2 linked regions of the Methylacidimicrobium sp. AP8 genome follow. The protein of the gene in region 1 binds, or shares a complex with, the protein of each later gene. Links are inferred from orthologs where the notes say so. Each region holds a gene or a part of one and is shown in the gene's direction. Other genes may lie near its edges.

Evidence for each region.
Region 2: the proteins of pheS (region 1) and pheT are in contact, whole or in part, in a crystal structure (PDB 6P24), measured with the Escherichia coli proteins. The link is inferred for Methylacidimicrobium sp. AP8 from one-to-one orthologs.

The regions. Positions count from the first base shown.
Region 1 is NZ_LR797830.1:2,017,070-2,021,966, forward strand. The notes cover bases 727-3,595. They hold pheS (phenylalanine--tRNA ligase subunit alpha), read left to right. Parts: upstream 727-1,581; coding sequence 1,582-2,610; downstream 2,611-3,595. Other genes in these bases: MTHMO_RS09400 (cytochrome c biogenesis protein ResB), read left to right, coding at 727-1,514; ileS (isoleucine--tRNA ligase), read left to right, coding at 2,616-3,595. Outside these bases: more of MTHMO_RS09400, read left to right, coding at 1-726; more of ileS, read left to right, coding at 3,596-4,897.
Region 2 is NZ_LR797830.1:1,892,667-1,897,746, reverse strand. The notes cover bases 1,278-4,329. They hold pheT (phenylalanine--tRNA ligase subunit beta), read left to right. Parts: upstream 1,278-1,677; coding sequence 1,678-3,981; downstream 3,982-4,329. Other genes in these bases: MTHMO_RS08865 (tRNA (guanosine(46)-N(7))-methyltransferase TrmB), read left to right, coding at 1,278-1,681. In the rest of the region: transcriptional repressor LexA, read right to left, coding at 1-43; MTHMO_RS08875 (thiol-disulfide oxidoreductase DCC family protein), read left to right, coding at 151-585; MTHMO_RS08870 (dUTPase), read left to right, coding at 664-1,044; more of MTHMO_RS08865, read left to right, coding at 1,037-1,277.

The DNA.
Region 1 (4,897 bases):
GCGAGCCCGCCGAAGACCGGGTCACGCTCAACCAGACAGCGCTCTTCCTGGAGAATCCTCTGCGCAACGAGGTCTTCCGAGTGAGCTTCCCTACCGAACTCTGGCGGCCTCGTCCCGACCACCCGCGCAAGATCGCGATCCCTGGAACGGACCTCCGCCTAGTCATCGACGATTTCTCCTCGGATTTGACGCTCGTCGAGGAGATCGTCCCCTCCTCCGATTCTTCCGCCGGACCCGGCATCAGTCTCCTGCTGGAGAGCCGGATGGCCCGGCAGAAGACCCTGCTCGCCCTCCTGGAAAAGGAGCCCGCCCACCAAGTCCAGGATTTTTTTGGCCTCGCCAAGGTTCTTTGGCTCTCCGAACCGCCGGTCTCGCCCCCAGGCCGGACCCTGCATGAGGCCCAGGTCGTCTTCGCCCGGTCCCCCGAGCAGCCGATCACCCATGCGGCCGACGGAATCCCGTCAGGGTACCGGTTCTTTCTCGTTCCGGACGAGCAGAGTCGGCAGATGCTCCTGGTCGTGATCTCCCCATCGGGAGAGAAGAACGCCTGGGAGGTCACTTCCTATGTCGGGAAGGTTCTCGATTTGCCCGGCGGAGCGCAGGCATACCTTACCGGCTATTGGCCCGATTTCGCCATGCGGGAGGGAAAGCCGACCTCTCTTTCGGATCGTCCCGAGAACCCGGCCGTCCTGGTCGAACTGCGCTGGCGGGAAGCGGGACGGGCGTCGCCCAGCCTTTTTCTGTGGAAATCCGCTGATGGCGACGCCATCGCCTATCAGGCCTGGAACCGCCGAGGCGAGATCTCGTCCCAGGGCCAGACGACTGCGGGTCGGAAGTTTTCTTTGGGATGGGCCGACTGGGAGGCATCGGTCCTCCGCTATGAGCCGCACGCGTCGATTCAATCGGTCATCCGAAAGCAGGAACCCGGAAAGGCGGTCACGATGGCGATCGGCCCGGGCGTGCACGGGCGGGTGGAGGATCCGAAGGCCAAGCTTCAGTCCGTTCCCCTCTGGATCCTCTCGGGAGTGGCCCAAACCTTCTCGTTGGAAGGGATATCGGTCCGGGCCGCCTATGGCCTGGAGAGCCGCCCGCTCCCCTTTCGCATCTCGCTGGAACGGTTCCGCGTCCCCCGGGAAGAGGGAAGCGATGCTCCCGTCGACTTTCAAGCGACCGTGCGCTTCGAGGACCCGAAGACCGGCGCAACCCGCACCGAAACCGCCCACATGAACTCGCCGGCGACCTTCCCAGGTGGGTTTTGGCGCTCGGCCCTCGGACGGAACTACAAGTTTTCCCAAGCGTCTTGGAATCCGCAAGACCTTCGGGAAACCACCCTCCAGGTGCTCTACGATCCGGGCTGGCCCTGCAAATGGATCGGCTCGCTCTTGATTTGCATGGGCATTCTCCTCATGTTCCTCCAACGGGGATCGCGACGGAGCTCGGCTCCCGTCCCGACGGTTCTGCCACCCGAAGAGGCGTTCTCGCCGCGCAGAGCCGATTCCACGCAGGCTCGGTGAAGTCCGGAGCAGCCGTCGGGAGCTAGGAAATCCGCCTTGGTCAGGAGGGCGTTTCATGGAAAAGGAAATGCAAGAGCGAGTGGCCGAGCTTCGGGCGTCTTTGCAAGCGGCGGAGACGGAAGGGGCGCTCGAGGCGATCCGCATCCGCTACTTCGGGCGCCATGGAGAGGTCCCGCGCCTGCTCGCCTCCCTCGGCACCCTGCCGCCCGAGCGGCGCCGGGAAGCCGGCCGCGCGATCAACAACTTCAAGGCCTTGGCCGAAAAGGCGATCGAGGAGAGGCGCGCGGAGCTGGCTCCCGCTCGACCGAAAGGGCCTGCTTTCGACGCGACGCTGCCGGGCCGTCCCGTGCCCGAGGGCTCGATCCATCCGATTTCCCGCATGTGCCGGCGGATCGTCGAGATCTTCCGCCGGCTCGGCTTCGCCCTGGCCGACGGTCCGGAAGTCGAGAACGAGTTCTACAATTTCGACGCCCTCAACACTCCGCCCGATCATCCGGCACGGAACGAGCAGGATACCTTTTTCCTCAAGGATTCGACCCTCCTTCCGGCGGCTCCTTTCCGCGGGGGCGGACGGCTCCTGCTCCGCAGCCAGACAAGCCCGGTGCAGATCCGGGCGATGGAGAAGCAGCGGCCGCCCATCCGGATCATCGCTCCCGGCCGCTGCTACCGGCGGGATGAAATCGACGCCACGCACTCGATTGCGTTTTTTCAGGTCGAAGGGCTTGTCGTCGAGGAAAGCGCGAGCCTCCGAGAACTCAAGGGGACACTCGAGCTGGTTTTCCGGGAGCTCTTGGGGCAGGAGACCCGCTTCCGCTTTCGCCCCCATTACTTCCCCTTCACCGAGCCGAGCTTCGAAATCGACGGCTTCCGGCCCTCCCCCGCCAAGACCGGAAAGGAATGGCTCGAGCTTTGCGGGTGCGGGATGGTCCATCCCAAGGTGCTCTCGGGTGCCGGCATTGATCCGGATCGCTATTCCGGCTTTGCCTTCGGATTCGGCATCGAGCGGCTCCTGATGATCGTCGAGGAGGTGCCCGATCTCCGGCTCTTTACCGAAAACGACGTCCGCTTCCTCCGCAACCAGAGCTGCCCTGTCTAAGGTCCATGGATTATCGCGACACAGTTCTTCTCCCGCGCACTTCCTTCCCGATGCGCGCGGAGCTGCCCAAACGGGAGCCGCTCCTTCTCGAACGGTGGCGGCGGGAGCGACTTTATGAGCAGATCCTTGAAGCTCGCAGCTCGGGCCCCCGATTCATTCTGCACGACGGTCCGCCGTTCGCGAACGGGGACGCCCACCTCGGCCATGCCCTCAATAAGACGCTCAAGGACTTAGTGCTCAAGTCCCGGAACATGATGGGCTTTTTCGCCCCCTATGTTCCCGGCTGGGACTGCCACGGTCTGCCCATTGAAGCCAAGGTGATGGCGGACCTCCCGCCCGAAGGGCGAGATCCGGTGCGGGTCCGGCAGCGATGCGCCGCCTATGCGCTTCACTACATCGCCGTCCAGCGCGAGCAGTTCGAACGGCTCGGCATCTTCGGAGACTGGCAACGGCCCTACCGCACCATGGATCCGCCCTACGAGGCGGAAGTCCTGCTTGTCTTCGCCGACCTTGTGGAGAAGGGATTGGTCGTCGAAGGGCTCCGGCCGGTGTTCTGGAGCACCGGCTGCCGCACGGCTCTGGCGGAAGCCGAGGTGGAATACCATCCGCGAACCGATCCGGCGATTGAAGTTGCTTTTCCTCTCCTGCCGGAAAGCTGCCGGGAGCGCGGCCTTCCGGAGGACACCGTGCTCCTGATCTGGACGACAACCCCCTGGACCTTACCCGCCAACCTGGCCGTCGCGGTGCATCCCGGCCTCCCGTACGCCCTATACGCCGTCGGCGGCCGCCATATCCTCGTGGCCGAAGGGAGGGCAGAGGTTCTTCCGGGCTTCCGGGAAGCGCCCGCGGTGCGCCGCTTCGCGCTCGGCGAGCAGCTCTGCGGGCTTCGCTATCGCCATCCACTTTTGCCGCGCACCGGTTCGGTGTACGCCGCCGATTTCGTGACGGGGGAGAGCGGCACCGGCTTGGTACACATCGCGCCCGGCCATGGAATGGAAGACTATCTGCTTGGCCAAGAGCACGGGCTCCCCCCGCTCTCACCGGTCGACGACGACGGGCGGTTCACGGAAGAGTGCGGGATTCCGGAGCTGGTGGGCCTCACCGTCTGGGAGGGCAATCCCCGGATTATCGCCCGGCTCCGAGCTGAAGGGCTGCTCTGGTCCGAGCACGCCTACGTCCACGACTACCCGCACTGCTGGCGGTCGAAGACCCCGATCCTCTTTCGCTCGGTCCGGCAGTGGTTCATCCGCGTCGAGGCGTTTCAGGCGGAGGCTTTGCGTCGGATCGACGAGGTTGAGTGGATTCCTAACCGGGCGCGCAATCGCATCCGGAGCGCGGTCGAAAGCCGTAGGGACTGGTGCATCTCCCGGCAGCGCTCGTGGGGCATCCCCCTTCCGGTGTTCTACCGGGAGGACGGGAGCGCGGTCCTCAATCCGGGGGCGATCCGTAAGCTGGCGCGTGTGGTAGCCCGGAGCGGCACTGACCTATGGTATATGACCGACGACGCGAGCCTCGCCCGGCTGCTCGATCTGCCCGCCGGCCTCCGGAAAGGAACCGACACGCTCGACGTCTGGATCGACTCCGGATGCAGCCACGCCGCGGTTCTCGCCCCGCGCGGGGAGTTCCCGGCCGATCTTTACTTGGAGGGGAGCGACCAGCATCGCGGCTGGTTTCAATCCTCCCTTTTGCTTTCGGTGGCTCGAACCGGAAAGGCTCCCTACCGGACCGTCCTGACTAACGGCTTCGTCCTGGATCTCGACGGGCGCAAGCTTTCGAAGATGTCGGGGGCACGCGGCCTCTCCGACTTTGTCGCCCAATACGGGGCGGACATCCTGCGGCTCTGGGTGGCAAGCCAGGACTACCGGGATGACGTGCCGTTTTCCCAAGAGATCCTTGCCCGCATCTCCGACGCCTACCGGCTCTTGCGGAATGCGTTTCGCATCCTCCTCGCCAACCTGCACGACTTCGATGCTTCCCTAAGCCGAGTCGATGAAGCGGACTTCCCGGAACTCGACCGATACATGGCCGATCGGCTACGCAGCCTTGTTCGGACGGTTCTCGATGCCTATCGGCGCTACGACTTCCCGACCGTCTATCACGCACTCACTCGATTCTGCTCGACCGAGCTTTCCGCGTTTTACATCGACGTGCTCAAGGATCGGCTCTACTGCGACCCCGCCGACGGCGCAGCCCGCCGCGCATCGCAAACCCTCCTCTACCGGATGGCGGAAAGCCTCTTCCGGCTCGCCGCACCTCTGATCCCGTTCACAGCCGAGGAAGCCTGGCA
Region 2 (5,080 bases), 120 kb from region 1 along the record:
ACTGGAGGACCCGCGTCCGCGATCCCCGCTTGTCTACGAGCATAATCCATTTGTGCAACTAACGGGAACGCCTCGTCAACTGTTTTCCCGGGAGGCGGGTTCTCTTCCGCCCGGCGTTTCCCCTTGGCCCGGGCGGGGCGGAGGACCAGATTGACGGGGCGCGGAATGAGCCGGGAGCCGAGCGGAACGATCTACTTCGACGGCGTCTGCTGCCTCTGCAACCGGTTTGTCCGGTTCGTATTGCGGCACGATCGCGGGCACCTCTTCCGATTTGCGCCGCTGCAGGGCGAAAGCTTCCGCCGGGAGATGGGAGGGAGCGGGATTCCCGCCGGTGCCGATTCGGTGGTCGTTCTTTGGCAGGCGGCCGACGGCCGGCGGGAGATCTTCGTGCGCGGGCGGGCGGTCGTGCAGGTGTTGCGCCATCTTCCCCGGCTGCGCTGGCTGGCCGTTTTGCTCGGCCTTCTCCCCGAGGGGTGGCTCGACCGGCTCTACGAGCGGGTGGCCGCCCGGCGCTACCGCTGGTTCGGGAGGATGACCGAATGCCCGGCGCCGGTCGGCGAAGAGAAGAGATATTTTCTCGATTGAGGCGGCGGAGAGTGCTTCTTTTCTTTTTCGGCCGCTGCTCCGCCCTGTCGGGAAAGGCGGAAAAGGAGGAAGATCGGTGTGAATCGGGAAGATAAGCTCGAGGCGATTTTCGCGCTGCAGGAAGAGCTCAATCGCCAGATCGGAATCGAAACCGGATCGCTCGACGACGAGGGCAGGGAGCGATGGCTGCTCAACTACGCGCGGGCCATGAGCCAGGAGATCGCCGAGCTGACCGACAGCGTGCCCTGGAAGTGGTGGGCGCGGTACCAGAAGCGCGATCTGCAAAATGCCCGCGTCGAGCTGATCGACCTCTTCCACTTCCTGGTGTCGGCGGCGCAGGTGCTGGGAATGAGTGCCGACGACTTCTTCCAGGCCTACCGGAGGAAGCACCAGGTGAACCGGGAGCGGATCGCCGGCGGCTACCGCCAAAAGGATCCCGACGACAGTCGACATGTGTGAGCTCGTGAAGGTGTCCCTGGCGCCGGCACGGCCGCCCGGGCGCGACGAGGCGCGAGGCCTGGTCCTACCGGGAGGTTGGGAAGAGATCTTCGCGCGCCGGGCGCCGATCGTCTGCGACCTGGGAGCGGGGACGGGCCGCTTTGCGGTCGCCTACGCCGAGCTCCATCCGGAGTGGAACGTGCTGGCGGTCGAGAGGAAGCTCGCCCGGGTGCGGCGGATCGAGCGCGCGGCCGCCGCGCGCGGGCTCGCCAACCTAAAAGTCCTCTGGTTCGGGTGGGACGACCTCTTGCTCTTCTGGTCGCCGCCGGCTTCCTGCCGGGAGATCCACGTGCTCTTCCCCGATCCGTGGCCCAAGCGGCGCCACCGGAGGCGCCGCACTCTCCAGCCCGCTGTTCTGGCGGCGATTTTTCGCGTGCTCGAGCCGGGCGGCTTTTTCCGTTTCCTGACCGACAGCGCCGACTACGCTGCGGCCGTCGAACAGGCGATCTCCCTCCTGCCGAGATTCGAGCGGCGAGGGGAACCCGGCGGCTTTCCGGCAAGCCATTTCGAGGAGGTCTTTCGCAGCCGGGGCGATCCCCTCTACGGAGGCGTCTGGTGGAAGACCGGTGAGGGGGGCCCGGAGGGCGGAGGATCATGAGAATTTCCTGGCGTTGGCTGAGCCGTTACTGCCAAGTGACGGTCCCGGTCGAGGAAGCGCTCGACCGCCTGACGATGAGCGGCCTGGAGGTCGCGCACTGGCGCCGTCGCGGACCGGAAGACCCGCGGATCGTGGTGGCGGAGGTGGTCGATTGGCGGCCGCACCCGCGCGCCGACCGGCTTCGGCTCGTCCGCGTCCGGATCCCCGGGCAGGAGCTGTCCGTCGTCTGCGGGGCTGCGAACTTCGATCGCGGAGACCGGGTCGCTCTAGCCCTCGCCGGCGCGGTTCTGCCTGGCGGAGTCGAGATTGCGCGGCGGCGGATCCGGGGAGAGGAATCCGAAGGGATGCTCTGCTCGGCCGAAGAGCTCGGGCTCGAGGAGAAGGGATCGGAAGGCATCCTGGTTCTGGACGCCGGCTGCGAGCTTGGGGTTCCCGTGGCTTCCGTCCTTCCTACCGACATCGAATGCCTTCTGGAGGTGACGCCGAATCGGCCCGATCTTCTCTCCTACCGGGGGATCGCGCGGGAATTGGCCGCTCTGGGCTGCGGCCGCCTGCTCCCCTCTCCCCCGGCCGCTTCCTCCTCCACCTTCGCTCCTTTTCCGGGACGGGTCGTTTTGGAGGCTTCGGACGCCGCGCCTTGGTATGCGGCCGCCCTGCTCGAGGGAATCGAGATCAAGCCGAGCCCTCCCTGGATGCAAGAACACCTGCGCCGTTCGGGCGCACGGCCCGTGAACGTGGTGGTCGACGTCACCAACTTCGTGCTCTTCGAGCTCGGCGAGCCCCTGCATGCCTTTGACGCGGATGCGTTCCCGGACGGGGAGATCCTCGTCCGCCGCGCCTCTCCGGGGGAGCGGCTGGTCGCCCTGGGCGACCAGGAGATCGCTCTCGATCCGGCCGACCTGGTCATCGCGAGCAGGCGTGGGCCGGAGGCGCTGGCCGGGGTGATCGGCGGCCGGCGTTCGTCCATTTCGGAGAAGACCAGCCGCGTGGTCTTGGAGTGCGCCTGGTTCCTCCCCAAGGTGATCCGCGCCGCCGCTCGCCGGCATTCGATTTCGACCGAAGCCTCCTATCGGTTCGAGCGAAGGGTCGATCCCGGCGTGGTCTGGGCGGCGAGGGAGAGGGCGATCCATCTGCTCACGGAGCTGGCGGGCGGACGGCTGGTTGGCACGTCGGCCTACGGTGCGTTGCCGCTGGATCCGGCTCCGATCCGGCTGCAGGCACGGACGGTGGAGCGGATCTGCGGGGAGCTTCCGCCGCCTGCCGAGATCGAGGATATCCTCGGCCGGCTGGGCCTGGAGCTCCTGGAAAAGCAGGAGGCCGGCTGGCTCTGGAAGGTCCCCAGCCATCGGGCGGACCTGGAGGGAGAAGTCGACCTGGTGGAGGAGATCGTTCGGGTGCGCGGACTGGCCGGGCTGCCTTCCCGGGTCTCCGCCGGCTGGGCCACGAAAAGCCGGGACGACCGCCGGTGGGACCGCCGGGAGGCGGTGCGGAGCGCGCTGGCGGGGCGCGGGTGGCAGGAGTGCCTCTGCCTGCCCTTTGCGGCGAGTCGGCCGGATGAGAACGGGGTTGAGCTGTCGCATCCGGCGAACGCCGATTTTCGCTTTCTCCGTTCCGATCTCACATCCGGTCTGCTCGTGGTGGCCCGGATGAACTGGGCGAAGGGCAACCGGAGCCTGCGCCTCTTCGAGATCGGCCGGGTCTTCCACAGGCGCGGAGGAAGGGTGGAAGAGCGGGAGCACCTTGCGATTCTGGCCGCCGGCGAGGAGGCGCAAGAGCCCCACTGGTTGACCGGGGGACGGCGGCTCGACTTTTACGACGTCAAGGGGCTGGCCGATTTCCTCGAGGGCTCGTTTGCCTTTCCCGGAGAGGCGCGCGTTCGGCTGGAGCGCATTCCCCGGGAAGAGGCTGCCAAGCAGGGGATCGACGCGGAAATCGCCCTCTTGGAGTACAATCTCGAGCCTTGGCTGGCGCAGGAATGGGCCAGGACGGTCTTCCGTCCCTTGCCGATCTATCCTCCGGTCCGGCGGGATATCGCCGTCGTCGTCGACGAGGCGGTGACCCACGCCGAGGTCCGCCGCGCGGTCGAGGCGAGCCGGCCGCCGTGCCTGGAGAGGGTCCACCTTTTCGACCTGTTTCGGGATCCCTCCGGGGCTCGGCTTCCCGCTGGGAAGAAGTCCCTCGCCTATGCCTTGACTTTCCGGGCGCCCGATCGCACTTTAACCGACAAAGAGGTCAACGGGTGGGTGGAGGCCGTCAAAAACGCCCTGCGATCTCAAGGCTGGTCGCTGCGGGAGGCATAAAAGCACGCAGCCGGCGGGTTCTTTGACGAAGGTCGGATACACCTCGGGGCGGCGGAGGCGAAGACGGTTTTGCACGGCGGGGCGTGCGAAGGATTTCCCTATGCTGCTCGTGCTTGGAATGCGCGCCCTTCCTCCGATAAGTTCCATTACGGGAGCCGGCATGGCTCGCGCAGCCGACGCCAGGCCTTTGCTGGAAGACGGAGGCACGCGGCTAGGCTCCCACCTGTACGCAAAGTGGTCGAAAGGCCCCATTTCCACACGGCAGCACGGGGAAACGGATTTCATTAAGAATCGGGAAGATGGTACTGGCCGCGCGCCTCCCGCATTGAGACCGCGGAGGCACCGGTAAGCCGGCGAAACAGAAGGTGTGTGCCTTCGCTTAGCCTTTGGCGAAGAGCGCGCGGCCATCTCCCGCAATTCCGGCCCGACGAGGGTGAGCCTTCCGGAAGGGCTCGTCCATCAGCTTACCTCGCGGGCTTACTGCGGAAGATCCCTGATGCGTGGGGAGCTCCCCTTGCGGGAGGGCAGAAGGCTTCTCAAGCTTCCCGCACGGGCGGGTCGTCGCATTGCGCAGAGCCCCGAAGCTGAGGTGAGATCTTCCGCAGCTTACCCGCTCACCCTAACGGGAAGGCTCATTTCCCTTCACGCGCCGGGGCGTTCTTTCGTTAACGAGAATCCGACAAAATTGTCACCAAAATGTAACAGATAAACTGCTTGCCTGAGCTCTGTCCGGCTTTGGTAAGCTCCTTTCCCGTAAGCGGTCCTAAGTCTCTGCTGACGCGGTGGCGGGCGCTCCGCTCGCGCAGGGCCTAACCGGGACCAGGGAGGGAGCTGTGCGCGCGGGCGTTTCTTTGGAGCGGGAGGAGAGGGGGAGTCTGCACAGGGATCCAATGACCAGGTACTGATCGGGTCGGCAAAACCGAAGAGTGCTTCCGGTATCGTCCGGACTCCCGGCGGCCGGGGCATGTCCGGCGGGCGCACCGATGCCGGCCTGCCTTCCTCCGGTGTGGCCCTTTCCCTTCCGGCCCTCTTTTCCCTCGCCGTCCTCTCTTAGCGGAAGGAACACAAGCGGCCGGCGGCTGCGGCGGCCCCTCCCCAC